DNA from 3 places in the Streptomyces sp. NPDC093252 genome. Region 3 is predicted to be linked to each of the others. Evidence: riboswitches for the same ligand, from Rfam matches in the RefSeq annotation. Region 3 holds a riboswitch; each other region holds the start of a gene.

What was found. Region 3 has a riboswitch for cyclic di-AMP ahead of AB0O01_RS35595 (M23 family metallopeptidase). Riboswitches for the same ligand answer to the same signal wherever they lie in the genome.
Region 1: another riboswitch for cyclic di-AMP. It lies ahead of AB0O01_RS09055 (M23 family metallopeptidase); the one in region 3 lies ahead of AB0O01_RS35595 (M23 family metallopeptidase).
Region 2: another riboswitch for cyclic di-AMP. It lies ahead of AB0O01_RS28105 (M23 family metallopeptidase); the one in region 3 lies ahead of AB0O01_RS35595 (M23 family metallopeptidase).

Annotation. Positions count from the first base shown of each region.
Region 1 covers NZ_JBFBEM010000004.1:40,529-44,163, reverse strand. The annotation lists gene AB0O01_RS09060 (SGNH/GDSL hydrolase family protein) at 1-117, opposite strand, end outside; gene AB0O01_RS09055 (M23 family metallopeptidase) at 380-1,360, opposite strand; cyclic di-AMP (ydaO/yuaA leader) riboswitch at 1,365-1,534, opposite strand; gene AB0O01_RS09050 (tyrosine-protein phosphatase) at 2,002-2,799, shown strand; gene AB0O01_RS09045 (DUF6126 family protein) at 2,912-3,127, opposite strand; gene AB0O01_RS09040 (XRE family transcriptional regulator) at 3,124-3,635, opposite strand, start outside.
Region 2 covers NZ_JBFBEM010000014.1:242,741-246,375, forward strand. The annotation lists gene AB0O01_RS28090 (alginate lyase family protein) at 1-66, shown strand, start outside; tRNA gene AB0O01_RS28095 (tRNA-Met) at 161-234, shown strand; gene AB0O01_RS28100 (PP2C family protein-serine/threonine phosphatase) at 579-1,655, shown strand; cyclic di-AMP (ydaO/yuaA leader) riboswitch at 1,881-2,046, shown strand; gene AB0O01_RS28105 (M23 family metallopeptidase) at 2,059-3,126, shown strand; gene AB0O01_RS28110 (PrsW family intramembrane metalloprotease) at 3,208-3,635, opposite strand, start outside.
Region 3 covers NZ_JBFBEM010000026.1:6,802-10,436, forward strand. The annotation lists gene AB0O01_RS35590 (pitrilysin family protein) at 1-490, shown strand, start outside; cyclic di-AMP (ydaO/yuaA leader) riboswitch at 928-1,090, shown strand; gene AB0O01_RS35595 (M23 family metallopeptidase) at 1,103-1,870, shown strand; gene AB0O01_RS35600 (GntR family transcriptional regulator) at 2,069-2,758, shown strand; gene AB0O01_RS35605 (HPr family phosphocarrier protein) at 3,499-3,635, opposite strand, start outside.

The DNA.
Region 1 (3,635 bases), on a different contig from region 3:
CCGGTCCGCGAGGAGGACCGCGAACCGGTCCGCCCAGCCGACAAGTGCCCCGTCGGGGCCGGGATCGCCCACGCCCTCGGTGAAGCTGTCCCCCACCGCCACGTACGACCCGATCACTGATCTGGTGTCATTCTTCGAATCGTCTGCCACATCGCCCCATGATTCCCCTTCGAATGTGAGCTACGCGACCGTAATAAAGGGTTGACGGGCGGTGAGATAAGCCACGGACCAAGGCTTGGTCAAGTGCGGAATACCTGGATGTCCGACGGATCGTCAGATGTCGGGTCCCCCACCATCGGTCCCGGGTCGTGGTGAACGCTCCGTAGGCCGGACCCGGGGATCGGGGTCCGGCCTACGGAGCGTGCGCGTGGCGGGTGCCTCAGCCGATGGAGAGGCCCTTGCCCCGCAGATAGGCGAGGGGGTCGACATCGGAGCCGTAGTCCGGCCCGGTGCGGATCTCGAAGTGCAGGTGCGGGCCGGTGACATTGCCGGTCGCGCCGGAGAGGCCGACCTGCTGTCCGGCGCTCACCGACTGGCCCGCCGAGACGGACAGCGAGGACAGGTGGGCGTACTGGGCGTAGTAGCCGTCGGCGAGCCGGATGACGACCTGGTTGCCGTACGCGCCGCCCCAGCCGGCCGAGACGACCGTGCCGGCGCCGACGGCCTTGAGCGAGGTGCCGGTCGGGACGGAGAAGTCGACACCGGTGTGGTAGCCGCTGGACCACATGCTGCCGGACTGGCGGTACGCGGTGCCCACGCCGCCCGCGACCGGGAGGCTGGCGCCCGAGGACGACGCCGGGGCGGGGGTGTTCGAGGAGCCGGAGGACGAGGAGGAGCCGGACGACTTGGTCGCGGGGGTCTCCTTGGTCTCCTCGCTCTTCTCGGCCTTCTCGCTCTTCTCGGTGGTGCCGGTCGTCCCGGTCGTGCCGGTCCTCTCGGTGGTGCCGCCGGACGCCTTGCCGCCGAGCGTCAGCTTGAGGCCGGGGTGGATGAGCGACGGGTCGTCGCCCACGGCCTCGCGGTTGTCGGCGTACAGGGTCTGCCAGCCGCCGCTGACCTCCTGCTCGTCGGCGATCTTCGAGAGATAGTCGCCGACCTTCACGGAGTAGGTCCGGGTGCTGGTCTGCGGGGCCGCGGACTTCTGGTCGGCGATCCGGGTGACGGTCTGCTGGGGCACCGCGCTGGGTGCCGAAGTGACGGCTTCCGCCGGCTTCTGGGGAACGGACTGGCCGGGGGCCGCGTGGGCGCCTGCGGCACCCATCAGCGGGAGGGCGAGTGCGGCGCCGCCGGTTCCGGCGACGGCGAGGGAGCGTGTCAGACGCAGGCTCCGGGGACGGCGGTGCTTACCCTTCGCGGGCATGGTGAATTCCTCTCCGGCGCCTGCGAGGTGAGCTGTCGGGTGCGAGCTGGAGATGCCCGGCCGCGTGGGGGAACGCGACTAAACCCCTAGCCGTTCCGGAGACCGGAACAGGCGTTGAGTCCTGTGGGTCCCCCGCTCCTGCCGTGCACGGGTGGGTTTCTGCGGGGTCCGGACGGCGGCAGGATTCGGCGTTCCGCCCGGATTCGGTGGCGAACGTAAGCGACCTGGACGCACGGGGACAAGCAAGGGGTTCCATGTAAAGGCCCCGTTCTTGATCCATGCGGGTAATTCCCGGTCACCCTCCGTCGCATTTCCACCTGTCGAATCACTCAAGGGCCCATGAAAACGGGGTTGATTACGTGGGCATGAGGGGCGACGGACGGTCACGGATATGACGCTGCTCACGTGGTGCCGCGCCAGCTTCCTTTATTCCAGAGCGAGTTGTAATCAAGGTAATGAAGAATGGCAATTCGGACAGAATTCCCACATGCGGCACAGTCGGAGAAGTGGTGCATCGAGCAGCCAGAGTGAAGCATGGGGTTCTTTGTGGGCTTTCGCCCGTTTCGTCATGTCGTATCGTCAAAGGGAAGCCGCCACCCGGCAACGGAGCCGGGCGGGCGAGCCGACTGGGAGGAGCCCCCGTGACGCAGCAGGTCCCGTCGACCGAGCCCGAACTGGCCGGAATCCGCAATTTCCGTGACGTCGGCGGACTGCCGACCGTGGACGGCCGCCGGGTGCGGTACGGGGTGCTGTTCCGCAGCGGCCATCTCGCACACGCCACCACCGAGGACGCCGCTTTCCTGACCGGCCTCGGACTGCACACCGTCTTCGACTTCCGCAACTTCGCCGACCGGGGTCTGGAGGGCAGGGATGTCGAACTGCCCGGCGTGCGCAATGTGAACATTCCGCTGAGCGACCCGGCGGAGGGCGCGGAGTTCTGGGCGATGGTCCGGGACGGCGAGGTGGAGCAGCTCCGGGAGATCCTCTCCGAGGGCCGGGCGGCGGGCCGGATGATCGACTCGTACCGCAGGATCGTCGTCGAGCGCACGGGTGAGCACTCCCGGGTGCTGCACGCGCTCGCCGAGGACAGCGTCCCGGCGCTGATGCACTGCGCGGCGGGGAAGGACCGCGCGGGGCTGTCGATCGCGGTGACCCTGCTGGCGGTCGGGGTGGAGCGGGAGGCGGTCTTCGAGGACTATCTGAAGTCCAACGCCAAGCACCGCCGCTACAAGGTGCGCCGCGGCGGCGACGCCGCGACCGCCTACACCCCCGAGATCATGGAGCTGCTCAGTCCGCTCTTCGACGCGCGCGCCGAGTATCTGACGGCGGCCTTCGAGACCATCGAGGAGACCTGGGGCGGTGTCGAACCGTATCTGGAGCGGGGGCTGAAGCTCGCCCCGGAGACCCGTGAGCGGCTGCGGGAGCGGCTGGTGGGCTGAGAGGGCTGAAGGGCTGAAGGGCTGAGGGCTGAGCACGGCCGGGAGGCCGGGAGATCGGGCGGCGGCTCGGTGCCGCCGCGTCGGCCGCCCGGCCGCCACCGGTCCGGCCGGTCTACTTCGCGCCGACCTCGAAGAGCAGATAGAGGAACGCGGCGAAGACATGCCCCACCGCGACATAGATGAACAGCCGGATCCAGATGCCGGGGTACCGCTTCTCCTTGACCTTGGCGGGCCTGGCGGGCTGGACGGGCCCGGCGGGCCCGGCGCCGGTGGTTCCTGCGGTCCCGCCGGTTGCGGTGGGCCCGGTGGTTCCGGTGGTCTCACTCATCGCGTTTCTCCCGTGATCGGGCCGAGGCACAGCGCGGCCGTGGGGCTCTGCAAGAGGGTGTGGACGAAGAGCAGCTCGACGCCCTCCGGATCGCGGGCGGCGATCCGGTGCGGGGTGAGCGAGTCGAAGTGGGCGCTGTCCCCGGGGCCGAGCTGGTGCCCGGCGTCACCGAGGCGCAGCCGCAGCCGCCCCTTCAGGACGTAGAGCCACTCCTCGCCGGGGTGCACCCGGACGATGTCGCCCTGGGAGCCGTGGGGCACCTTGACCCGCAGGGCCTGCATGGCGCGGCCGGGGGCGCCGGTCTGCCAGTAGGTCCAGCCGCCGGCCTCGGTCGGGTCCATGTGGTCGCCGCGGATCACGGCGTCCCGGTCGGGGACGGTCTCGCCGAGCACCTCGGAGACCGTCGTACCGTAGACACGGGCGAGGGCGAGCAGCATGGGCAGGGAGGGCTGGCGTCCGCCGGTCTCCAGGCGGGAGAGGTGGGCGGGGGAGAGTCCGGCAGCCCGCG
Region 2 (3,635 bases), on a different contig from region 3:
GCCGGTACGGACGGACTGCTGGTCGCCTGGGAGACCCTCACCCACGCCGGAAACCCCGGTGAATAGGTGAAGAGCGGGAGAAAAGGGGAGGGCGGGGGCCAAGGGCGGCGGCCGTGTGTGCGACCCCTCCCGTCCATGGCGTACACTGGTGACACACCGACGCGGGGTGGAGCAGCTCGGTAGCTCGCTGGGCTCATAACCCAGAGGTCGCAGGTTCAAATCCTGTCCCCGCTACTCAAGGCTCAGGGCCGGAATCCGGATCACGGATTCCGGCCCTGAGTGTTTTCGCCCCTCAGTCCCCGCGTCCCTATCGTTCCCCCCTCCCCCCGTTCATCCGGTCGGACCGCCCGGCTCGCCCGCCGCTCCCGCTCCGGCAACCCTGGACGGACAGGGACGAAGGCGGGAGACGCGAGGTGCGGCCTGGTGAGGCGGAGGGCGAGGGGCCGTACACCGGGCCGCCGGGGCCGGGCAGGACACCGCGAACCGGCACACCACGAACCGGCACACCGCAAGGCGGCACACCGCGGAGCGGAACGGCGGCGCAGGGCGGGTTCTCGTACATCCGACCGGTTGTGCGCGTGCTCCCGGCCCTGATGATCGTCGGCGGCGCGCTGTACGAGTCCCTGACGCCCGACCAGTTCACCGCCGTGCCGTTCTTCACCGCCGCGCCCCTGATCGCGGCGCCGCTGTTCGGGCTGCGGTACACCGTCCTGACCGGGGTGGTGGCCGTGGTGGTGATGTTCGTGGTGCACCTCGGGGTGGACCAGCCGTTCTCCGCCAAGACCATGACCGAGGTCATCACGGTGGCGACCGTCGCGGCGCTCGCCGTGCTGATCAATGTGCTGGTGCGGCGCAGTGACGCCCGGCTCGCCTCCGCCCGGGAGATCGCCGAGGCGGCCCAGCGCGCGGTGCTGCCGGAACCGGACGAGCGGATCGGCGGGTTCGACATCGCCGCCCGCTACGAGGCCGCCCAGGCGGGCGCGTTCATCGGCGGCGACCTGTACGCGGTGCAGGACACCCCGCACGGGGTCCGGCTGGTGGTCGGGGACGTGCGCGGCAAGGGGATGAGCGCGGTGGCGGCCGTCGCGGTGGTGATCGGGGCGTTCCGGGAGGCCGCCGAGCGGGAGACCACCCTGGAGGCGGTCGCCGGGCGGCTGGAACGGGCGCTGGCCCGCGAGGGCACCCGGCGCGACGGGCTGGACGCCTTCGAGGGGTTCACCACCGCCGTCCTCGCCGAGATCCCGCCCGGCCGGGACCTGGTCCGGCTGGTCAACCGGGGACACCCCGGCCCGCTGCTGCTGTACGCCGACGGCTCGCTGCGCGCGCTGCCCGCCACCGAACCGGCGCTGCCGCTGGGGATGGGGGACCTGGGCAGTTGGCCGGACCGGGCGCAGGAGGCGGAGTTCCCGGGCGGGGCCACGCTGCTGCTGTTCACCGACGGGCTGTCCGAGGCGCGGGACGGGCACGGCGAGTTCTTCGAACCGGAGGAGGAGTTGGCGGGACGGCGGTTCCGGGGGCCGGCGGAACTGGTGGCGGTGCTCTCCGAGGAGGTGCGGCGGCACAGCGGGGGCGGGATGACGGACGACATGGCGCTGCTCGCCGTACGGCGGCCCGGTGCGGAGCCGGGCGGACCCGCGCCCGGTCACGGTGGGTAAATGAACGACCGCCCTCCGCATAACATCTGAGTCACCGTCATAAAGTGGCGGCCGTCGCCTCCTGCCCGTTCGGCGGTCGACTCGCCCGAATTTCGCCCGTTCATCGCCCGTACGTCCGGCGTAAGAGCGTGAAGGATCTCCAGGAAGCGCTTGGAAATCACCCCTGGGTTCTATTACTGTCCGATAACGCAGCGCGGTCGTACCAGCCGTCACAAGAGGCGGCTCCGTGCTCAAGCGCCGAATTCCGCAAGGGAACCGGGGAACCACCACTTTGGGGTGAATCGGACGTATACCGCCATGGCCGCTGTCCGCGACCTGGCCGGTGACGCCCGTAGGAGACCTTCCTCTCCGAACCCGTCAGCTAACCCGGTAGGCGATGAGGGAAGGAAAGGAGTACGCCTACGTGGCGTCCAACCGGCCTGCTCCAGGGGCCCCGTTCGTCCCCGCCCAGCGCACCGGCGACACCGTCGGCACGGTCGAGACCGTCGTCTACGGCGGCCCCCGCACCGACGAGGGCCCGTGGGAGGAGTGGAACCCCTCCGCGGAGACCGTCCGTCCGGTCCGCAGCGGCCGGCACCGGGTGGCCAAGCAGCGCGGCGGACTCGCCCGCGGCGGCCTGGCCCGCAGCTCCACGGTCCTGGGCGTCGGTGTCATAGCCGCCGTCGGCGCGGGCGGCATGGCCACCGCGCAGACCGGCAAGCCGCCGGTGGCCATCTCCCTGCCCGACCTCGCCACCTTCACGGACGACGAAGGCGACACGGACGAGCCCGAGCCCGAGCCGACCACCACCCCGCTCAGCAGCCTCGGCGTCACCCCGGCCGACACCGACCAGGGCACCACCGACGCCGGTGAGGCGCTGCGCGCCCGCATCCTGGCCCAGGCCGAGAACCAGCAGGACCAGGTCGACACCAAGGCCGCCAAGGCGCTGCTCGCCGCCGCCGAGAAGGAGGCCGCCGAGGCCGCCGAGAAGGCGGAGAAGGAAGCCCGCGAGAAGGCCGCCGCCGAGAAGAAGAAGGCGGAGGAGGAGGCCGCGCGCAAGGCCGAGGAGGAGCGCCTCGCCAAGCTGGCCAAGCAGTTCGCGCTGCCGACCTCGTCGTACACCCTCACCTCGACGTTCGGTCAGGCCGGTTCGCTCTGGTCCTCCGGGTACCACACCGGCCTCGACTTCGCCGCGCCCACCGGCACACTCCTCAAGGCCGTCCACTCCGGCACCATCACCTCGGCCGGCTGGGACGGTTCGTACGGCTACAAGACCGTGCTGACCCTCGATGACGGTACCGAGATCTGGTACGCCCACCAGTCCTCGATCAGTGTCAGCGTCGGCCAGAAGGTCACCACCGGCGAGGTCATCGGCCGGGTCGGCGCCACCGGCAATGTCACCGGCGCCCACCTCCACATGGAGGTCCACACCGGCTCCGGCGGCAGCCTCGACCCGCTGGCCTGGCTCCGAGACAAGGGCCTCAACCCCTGACGGACCGTTCCCCCTCCCGGCGGTCCTGACGACAACCCCCCGACGTCAGGGCCGCCGGTTCCGTCTGTCCGCCCGCCGCCCTCAGGAGCGATACGGGTTGCCGCCGTACCCGGCGACCGTGTGCCGCGGTGGGTACAGCCGGACCGGCGGGGCCGTGAGATGGGCGGCGTGGGCGAGGGCGGGTCCGGCGATGTGCCGGCGCTGCCAGAGCGCCGCGAGCAGTTCCCGCTCCCGGGTGACGAAGTCGGCGCGGGCCCGGCCCCGGTCGCCCCGGTGGCGCAGGACCGCGAGCGAGGTCGCGTACGTCTCGTACTCGGCGACCGTACGGGCCGCCGGGCGGCCGAGCCTGCGGCCCGCGTACTCCCGGGCGAGCCTGCGGGCCCGCATCGAGCCGAGCGCGTGGGGCTCGGCGGGCGAGAACCAGCCGGTGGCCGCATACGCGGGCAGTTCCTCGCGGACCATCCGCAGTTCGCGCTGCCGGATCCACACCACCACCCCGGTCAGCAGGG
Region 3 (3,635 bases):
CCGCGTCCTGCGCGAGGAGAAGGGCTACACCTACGGCGTCCGCGCCTTCGGGCAGGTCCTCAGGTCCGCGCCGGACGGCGCCGGGGCGTCCATGCTGGCCATCAGCGGCTCGATCGACACGCCGAACACCGGCCCGGCGCTGGACGACCTGTGGACCGTGCTGCGCACCCTGGCCGCGGAGGGGCTCACCGACGCCGAGCGGGACACCGCCGTGCAGAACCTCGTCGGCGTGGCGCCGCTCAAGTACGAGACCGCCGCGGCTGTCGCGAGCACCCTCGCCGACCAGGTCGAGCAGTATCTGCCCGACGACTTCCAGGCGACGCTGTATCAGCAGCTCGCCGCCACGGGCACGGTCGAGGCCACCGCGGCCGTCGTCAACGCCTTCCCGGTGGACCGCCTGGTGACGATCCTCGTCGGCGACGCCGCGCAGATCAAGGAGCCCGTGGAGGCCCTGGGCATCGGGCCGGTCACGGTGGTGGCCGCCGAGTAGCGCACGGCGGGCAGGCGCACCCGCGCGGGGCCCCGGCGACGGACGGATCGCGTCGCCGGGGCCCTTCCTTGTCCGGAACGCCGTGTCCCGAACACCTTGTCCGGAACATCTGGTCCGGAACATCTGGTCCGGAACATCCTGTTCGGAACGCGGCGTCCGGAACACCGTGCCCGAGGTGCCGTGCCGCCTGAAGGGCGGTACCCGTACGGGCCATTTCTGTACGGGTCGTGTCCGTACGGGTCGTGTCCGAAGTGCCGAGCCGGATGTGCCGTGCCGGATGTGCCGTGCCCGCAGCGCTATGTCCGGATTGCGGGAGAGGCTGCCTGTCTGCCCTGTGGCATGTGCAACAAAAACCCCGATCCGTTTGGGGATTGAAAGATCTCCCGCTTAGCGTCACCCAGGCTGTCCGTCAGGCAGTGCGCCGCGTCCGCGGCACCGGACAGTCATCGCCGAGTCCCCGTACGGCGCGAGCCAGGGGAGCCGGGGACCCAGGTCCCTGGGGTGAATCGGCCTCCCGCGCGCGTGCGTGCCGGGAAGCCGTAGGAGACCTTCCTGCTCCGAACCCGTCAGCTAACCCGGTAGGCGAGAGGGAAGGAAAGGACCAGCCACTCCATGGCGTTCACGCGCGCCACCGGGAAGCACCGGCGTCCCACCCCCACGCACCGCACCACCGCCCGCGCGGCGGGTGTCGCGGCGCTCACCACCACCGGAGTCGCCGGCACTCTGGCCGCCCCGGCGTTCGCCGCGGCCCCCGAGCAGACCGGCCTCACCCCCGTCGTCAGCATCGGCGAGGACGTCGCCGACCAGATCGACGCCCAGGCCGCCGCCCAGATGGAGGCCGCGCGGCAGAAGGCCCGGGACGACGCCCGCAAGAAGGCCGCCGAGGAGGCCCGCAAGCGCGCCGCCGAGGAGGCCGAGAGGCAGCGGGAGGCCGAGGAGCGCGCCGCCCGCGAGGCCGAGCGCAAGCGCCTCAACACCTTCGTGTCGCCGATACCCGGCTCCTATGTCTCCACCAGCTATCAGGCCGGCGGCGCCACCTGGTCCTCCGGCAGCCACACCGGCATCGACTTCCACGCCGGCACCGGCACCCCCGTCCACGCGGTCGGCTTCGGCACGGTCGTGGAGGCAGGCTGGGGCGGGGCGTACGGCAATCAAGTCGTGATCAAGATGAACGACGGTACATACACCCAGTACGGGCATCTGTCGTCCATCGGCGTGTCGGCCGGCGAGACGGTCGCGCCGGGGCAGCAGATCGGGCTCTCCGGTGCCACCGGCAATGTCACCGGCGCACACCTCCACTTCGAGGCCCGCACCAGCCCCGAGTACGGCTCCGACCTGGACCCGGTCGCCTACCTCCGCGCCCACGGCGTCGGCATCTGACCCACCGCGCCCCCGTCGAGTTCCCCCCACCGACAAGCCCCGGCCCCCAGGCCGGGGCTTTCGCCCTTTCAGGCACTCCCTGTCCAAAAAATATCCATGGAATCAGGGGCCCCGTCGGAAATTCCGTCCGATTGCAATAGAGTCACTGTTCCGACGTCAATCGGAGACGTTTCACGGGGATTAAGGCGGAGGTCGGTCATGCGTATTCCGGCGCACTCGGTGTGCACGGCGATCCGGGACGACATCATCGCCGGTGTCTACGAACGCGGCGGCCGGCTCACCGAGGAAGTCCTCGCCCGCCGGTACGGCGTCTCACGCGTCCCCGTCCGCGAGGCACTGCGCACCCTGGAGGCCGAGGGCTTCGTGGTGACCCGGCGGCACGCGGGCGCGTGCGTCGCCGAACCCAGCGAGCAGGAGGCTGCCGACCTGCTGGAGATGCGCGTGCTCCTGGAGCCCCTCGCCGCCTCCCGGGCCGCCCAGCGGCGCACGGAGGCCCATCTGAAGGTGCTGCGCGGCCTCGTCCGCCTCGGCCAGGAGCGGGCCCGCCGGGGCAGCAGCGACGATCTGCGCTCCCTGGGGAGCTGGTTCCACGAGACGCTGGCGCAGGCGTCCGGCAGCCCTTCCCTGGTCTCCATGCTCACCCAGCTCCGCCACAAGATCGCCTGGATGTACGCGGTGGAGGCGCCGTCCGCGCCCGCCGAGTCCTGGTCCGAGCACGGCGCCATCGTGGACGCGGTGGTACGCGGCGACGCGGAACGCGCGCGGGCGCTCACCGCGCTGCACGCCGAGCGCGCCACGTCCGCGTTCCGGCTGCGGTTCACCGCCGGCGGCGCGGAGCGTGTGAGGACTTCGCAACATGCCGTAAACATGTCGGGCCAGCGGCTTTAACAAAAGCGCCGTATACAAAGAAGAGAATATTCGGCGGCCGGGAATTTCGGCTGTCCTTTTCCGGTGTGCGGAGGGATTCTACTCGTCCGGCTCCGGTGTATTTCGGTGCGCTTGCGCATCCGGCCACCCAACAAACGCTTCGGCGCGCGCCGGGCGTTCAATTCGGCGTGCGATGGAGGGGAAACCAGGGGCGGGGAATTCGTCTGTCGGGGCGTCGGGGCGTCGGGGCGTCGGGGCGTCGGGGGCGTTGCTGGGGTGTTGCGGGGGTCTGCGTCGGGGTGTCGGGTGCGTACGCGGGTCCCTTGGGGCATCGATGGGGCCAACTCCAGCGGGTCGTGCGGAGGACGGAAGCAGCAAACCCCCGCCGGGGCACGCGGCATGCCCCTCCCCGGCCGCCGCCACTGAACGCCAACGCTTCCGGGCCGGCTCGGGCAGGGCGTCCAGGGCGAGCGATGCGGGCCCACCGAGACCCCCGAGGTGCGGGGGACGGCCTCGGCGAGACGCGAGGCACCCCCCGCGCGCAGGGCGGGCCAGGCAAGGCCGCCTCCGGGGCGCAAGGGCGCCCCTCCGGCGAGGCTTTCCGGCGACGACCGGGCGGCCCGGCCCCCGGGAAGACTCTCGGGCGACTCCACCCCCTCTCGCGCCCCCCAACGCAGAAGCCGCGCCCCCCGGTGCGGGGTGACGCGGCTCCATGTCCGAAGCGGCGATGCCGAACAGCAGGCGTGGCCCGCCCCGGCGGCTCAGACGGTCCCGGGAAGCTCCTCCAGCCCCTCCGCGACCAGCTTGGCCAGGCGGTCCAGGGCCGCGTCGGCGCCGTCGGCCTCGGAGGCCAGGACGACCTCCTCACCGCCCTTGGCGCCCAGGCCCAGAACGGCCA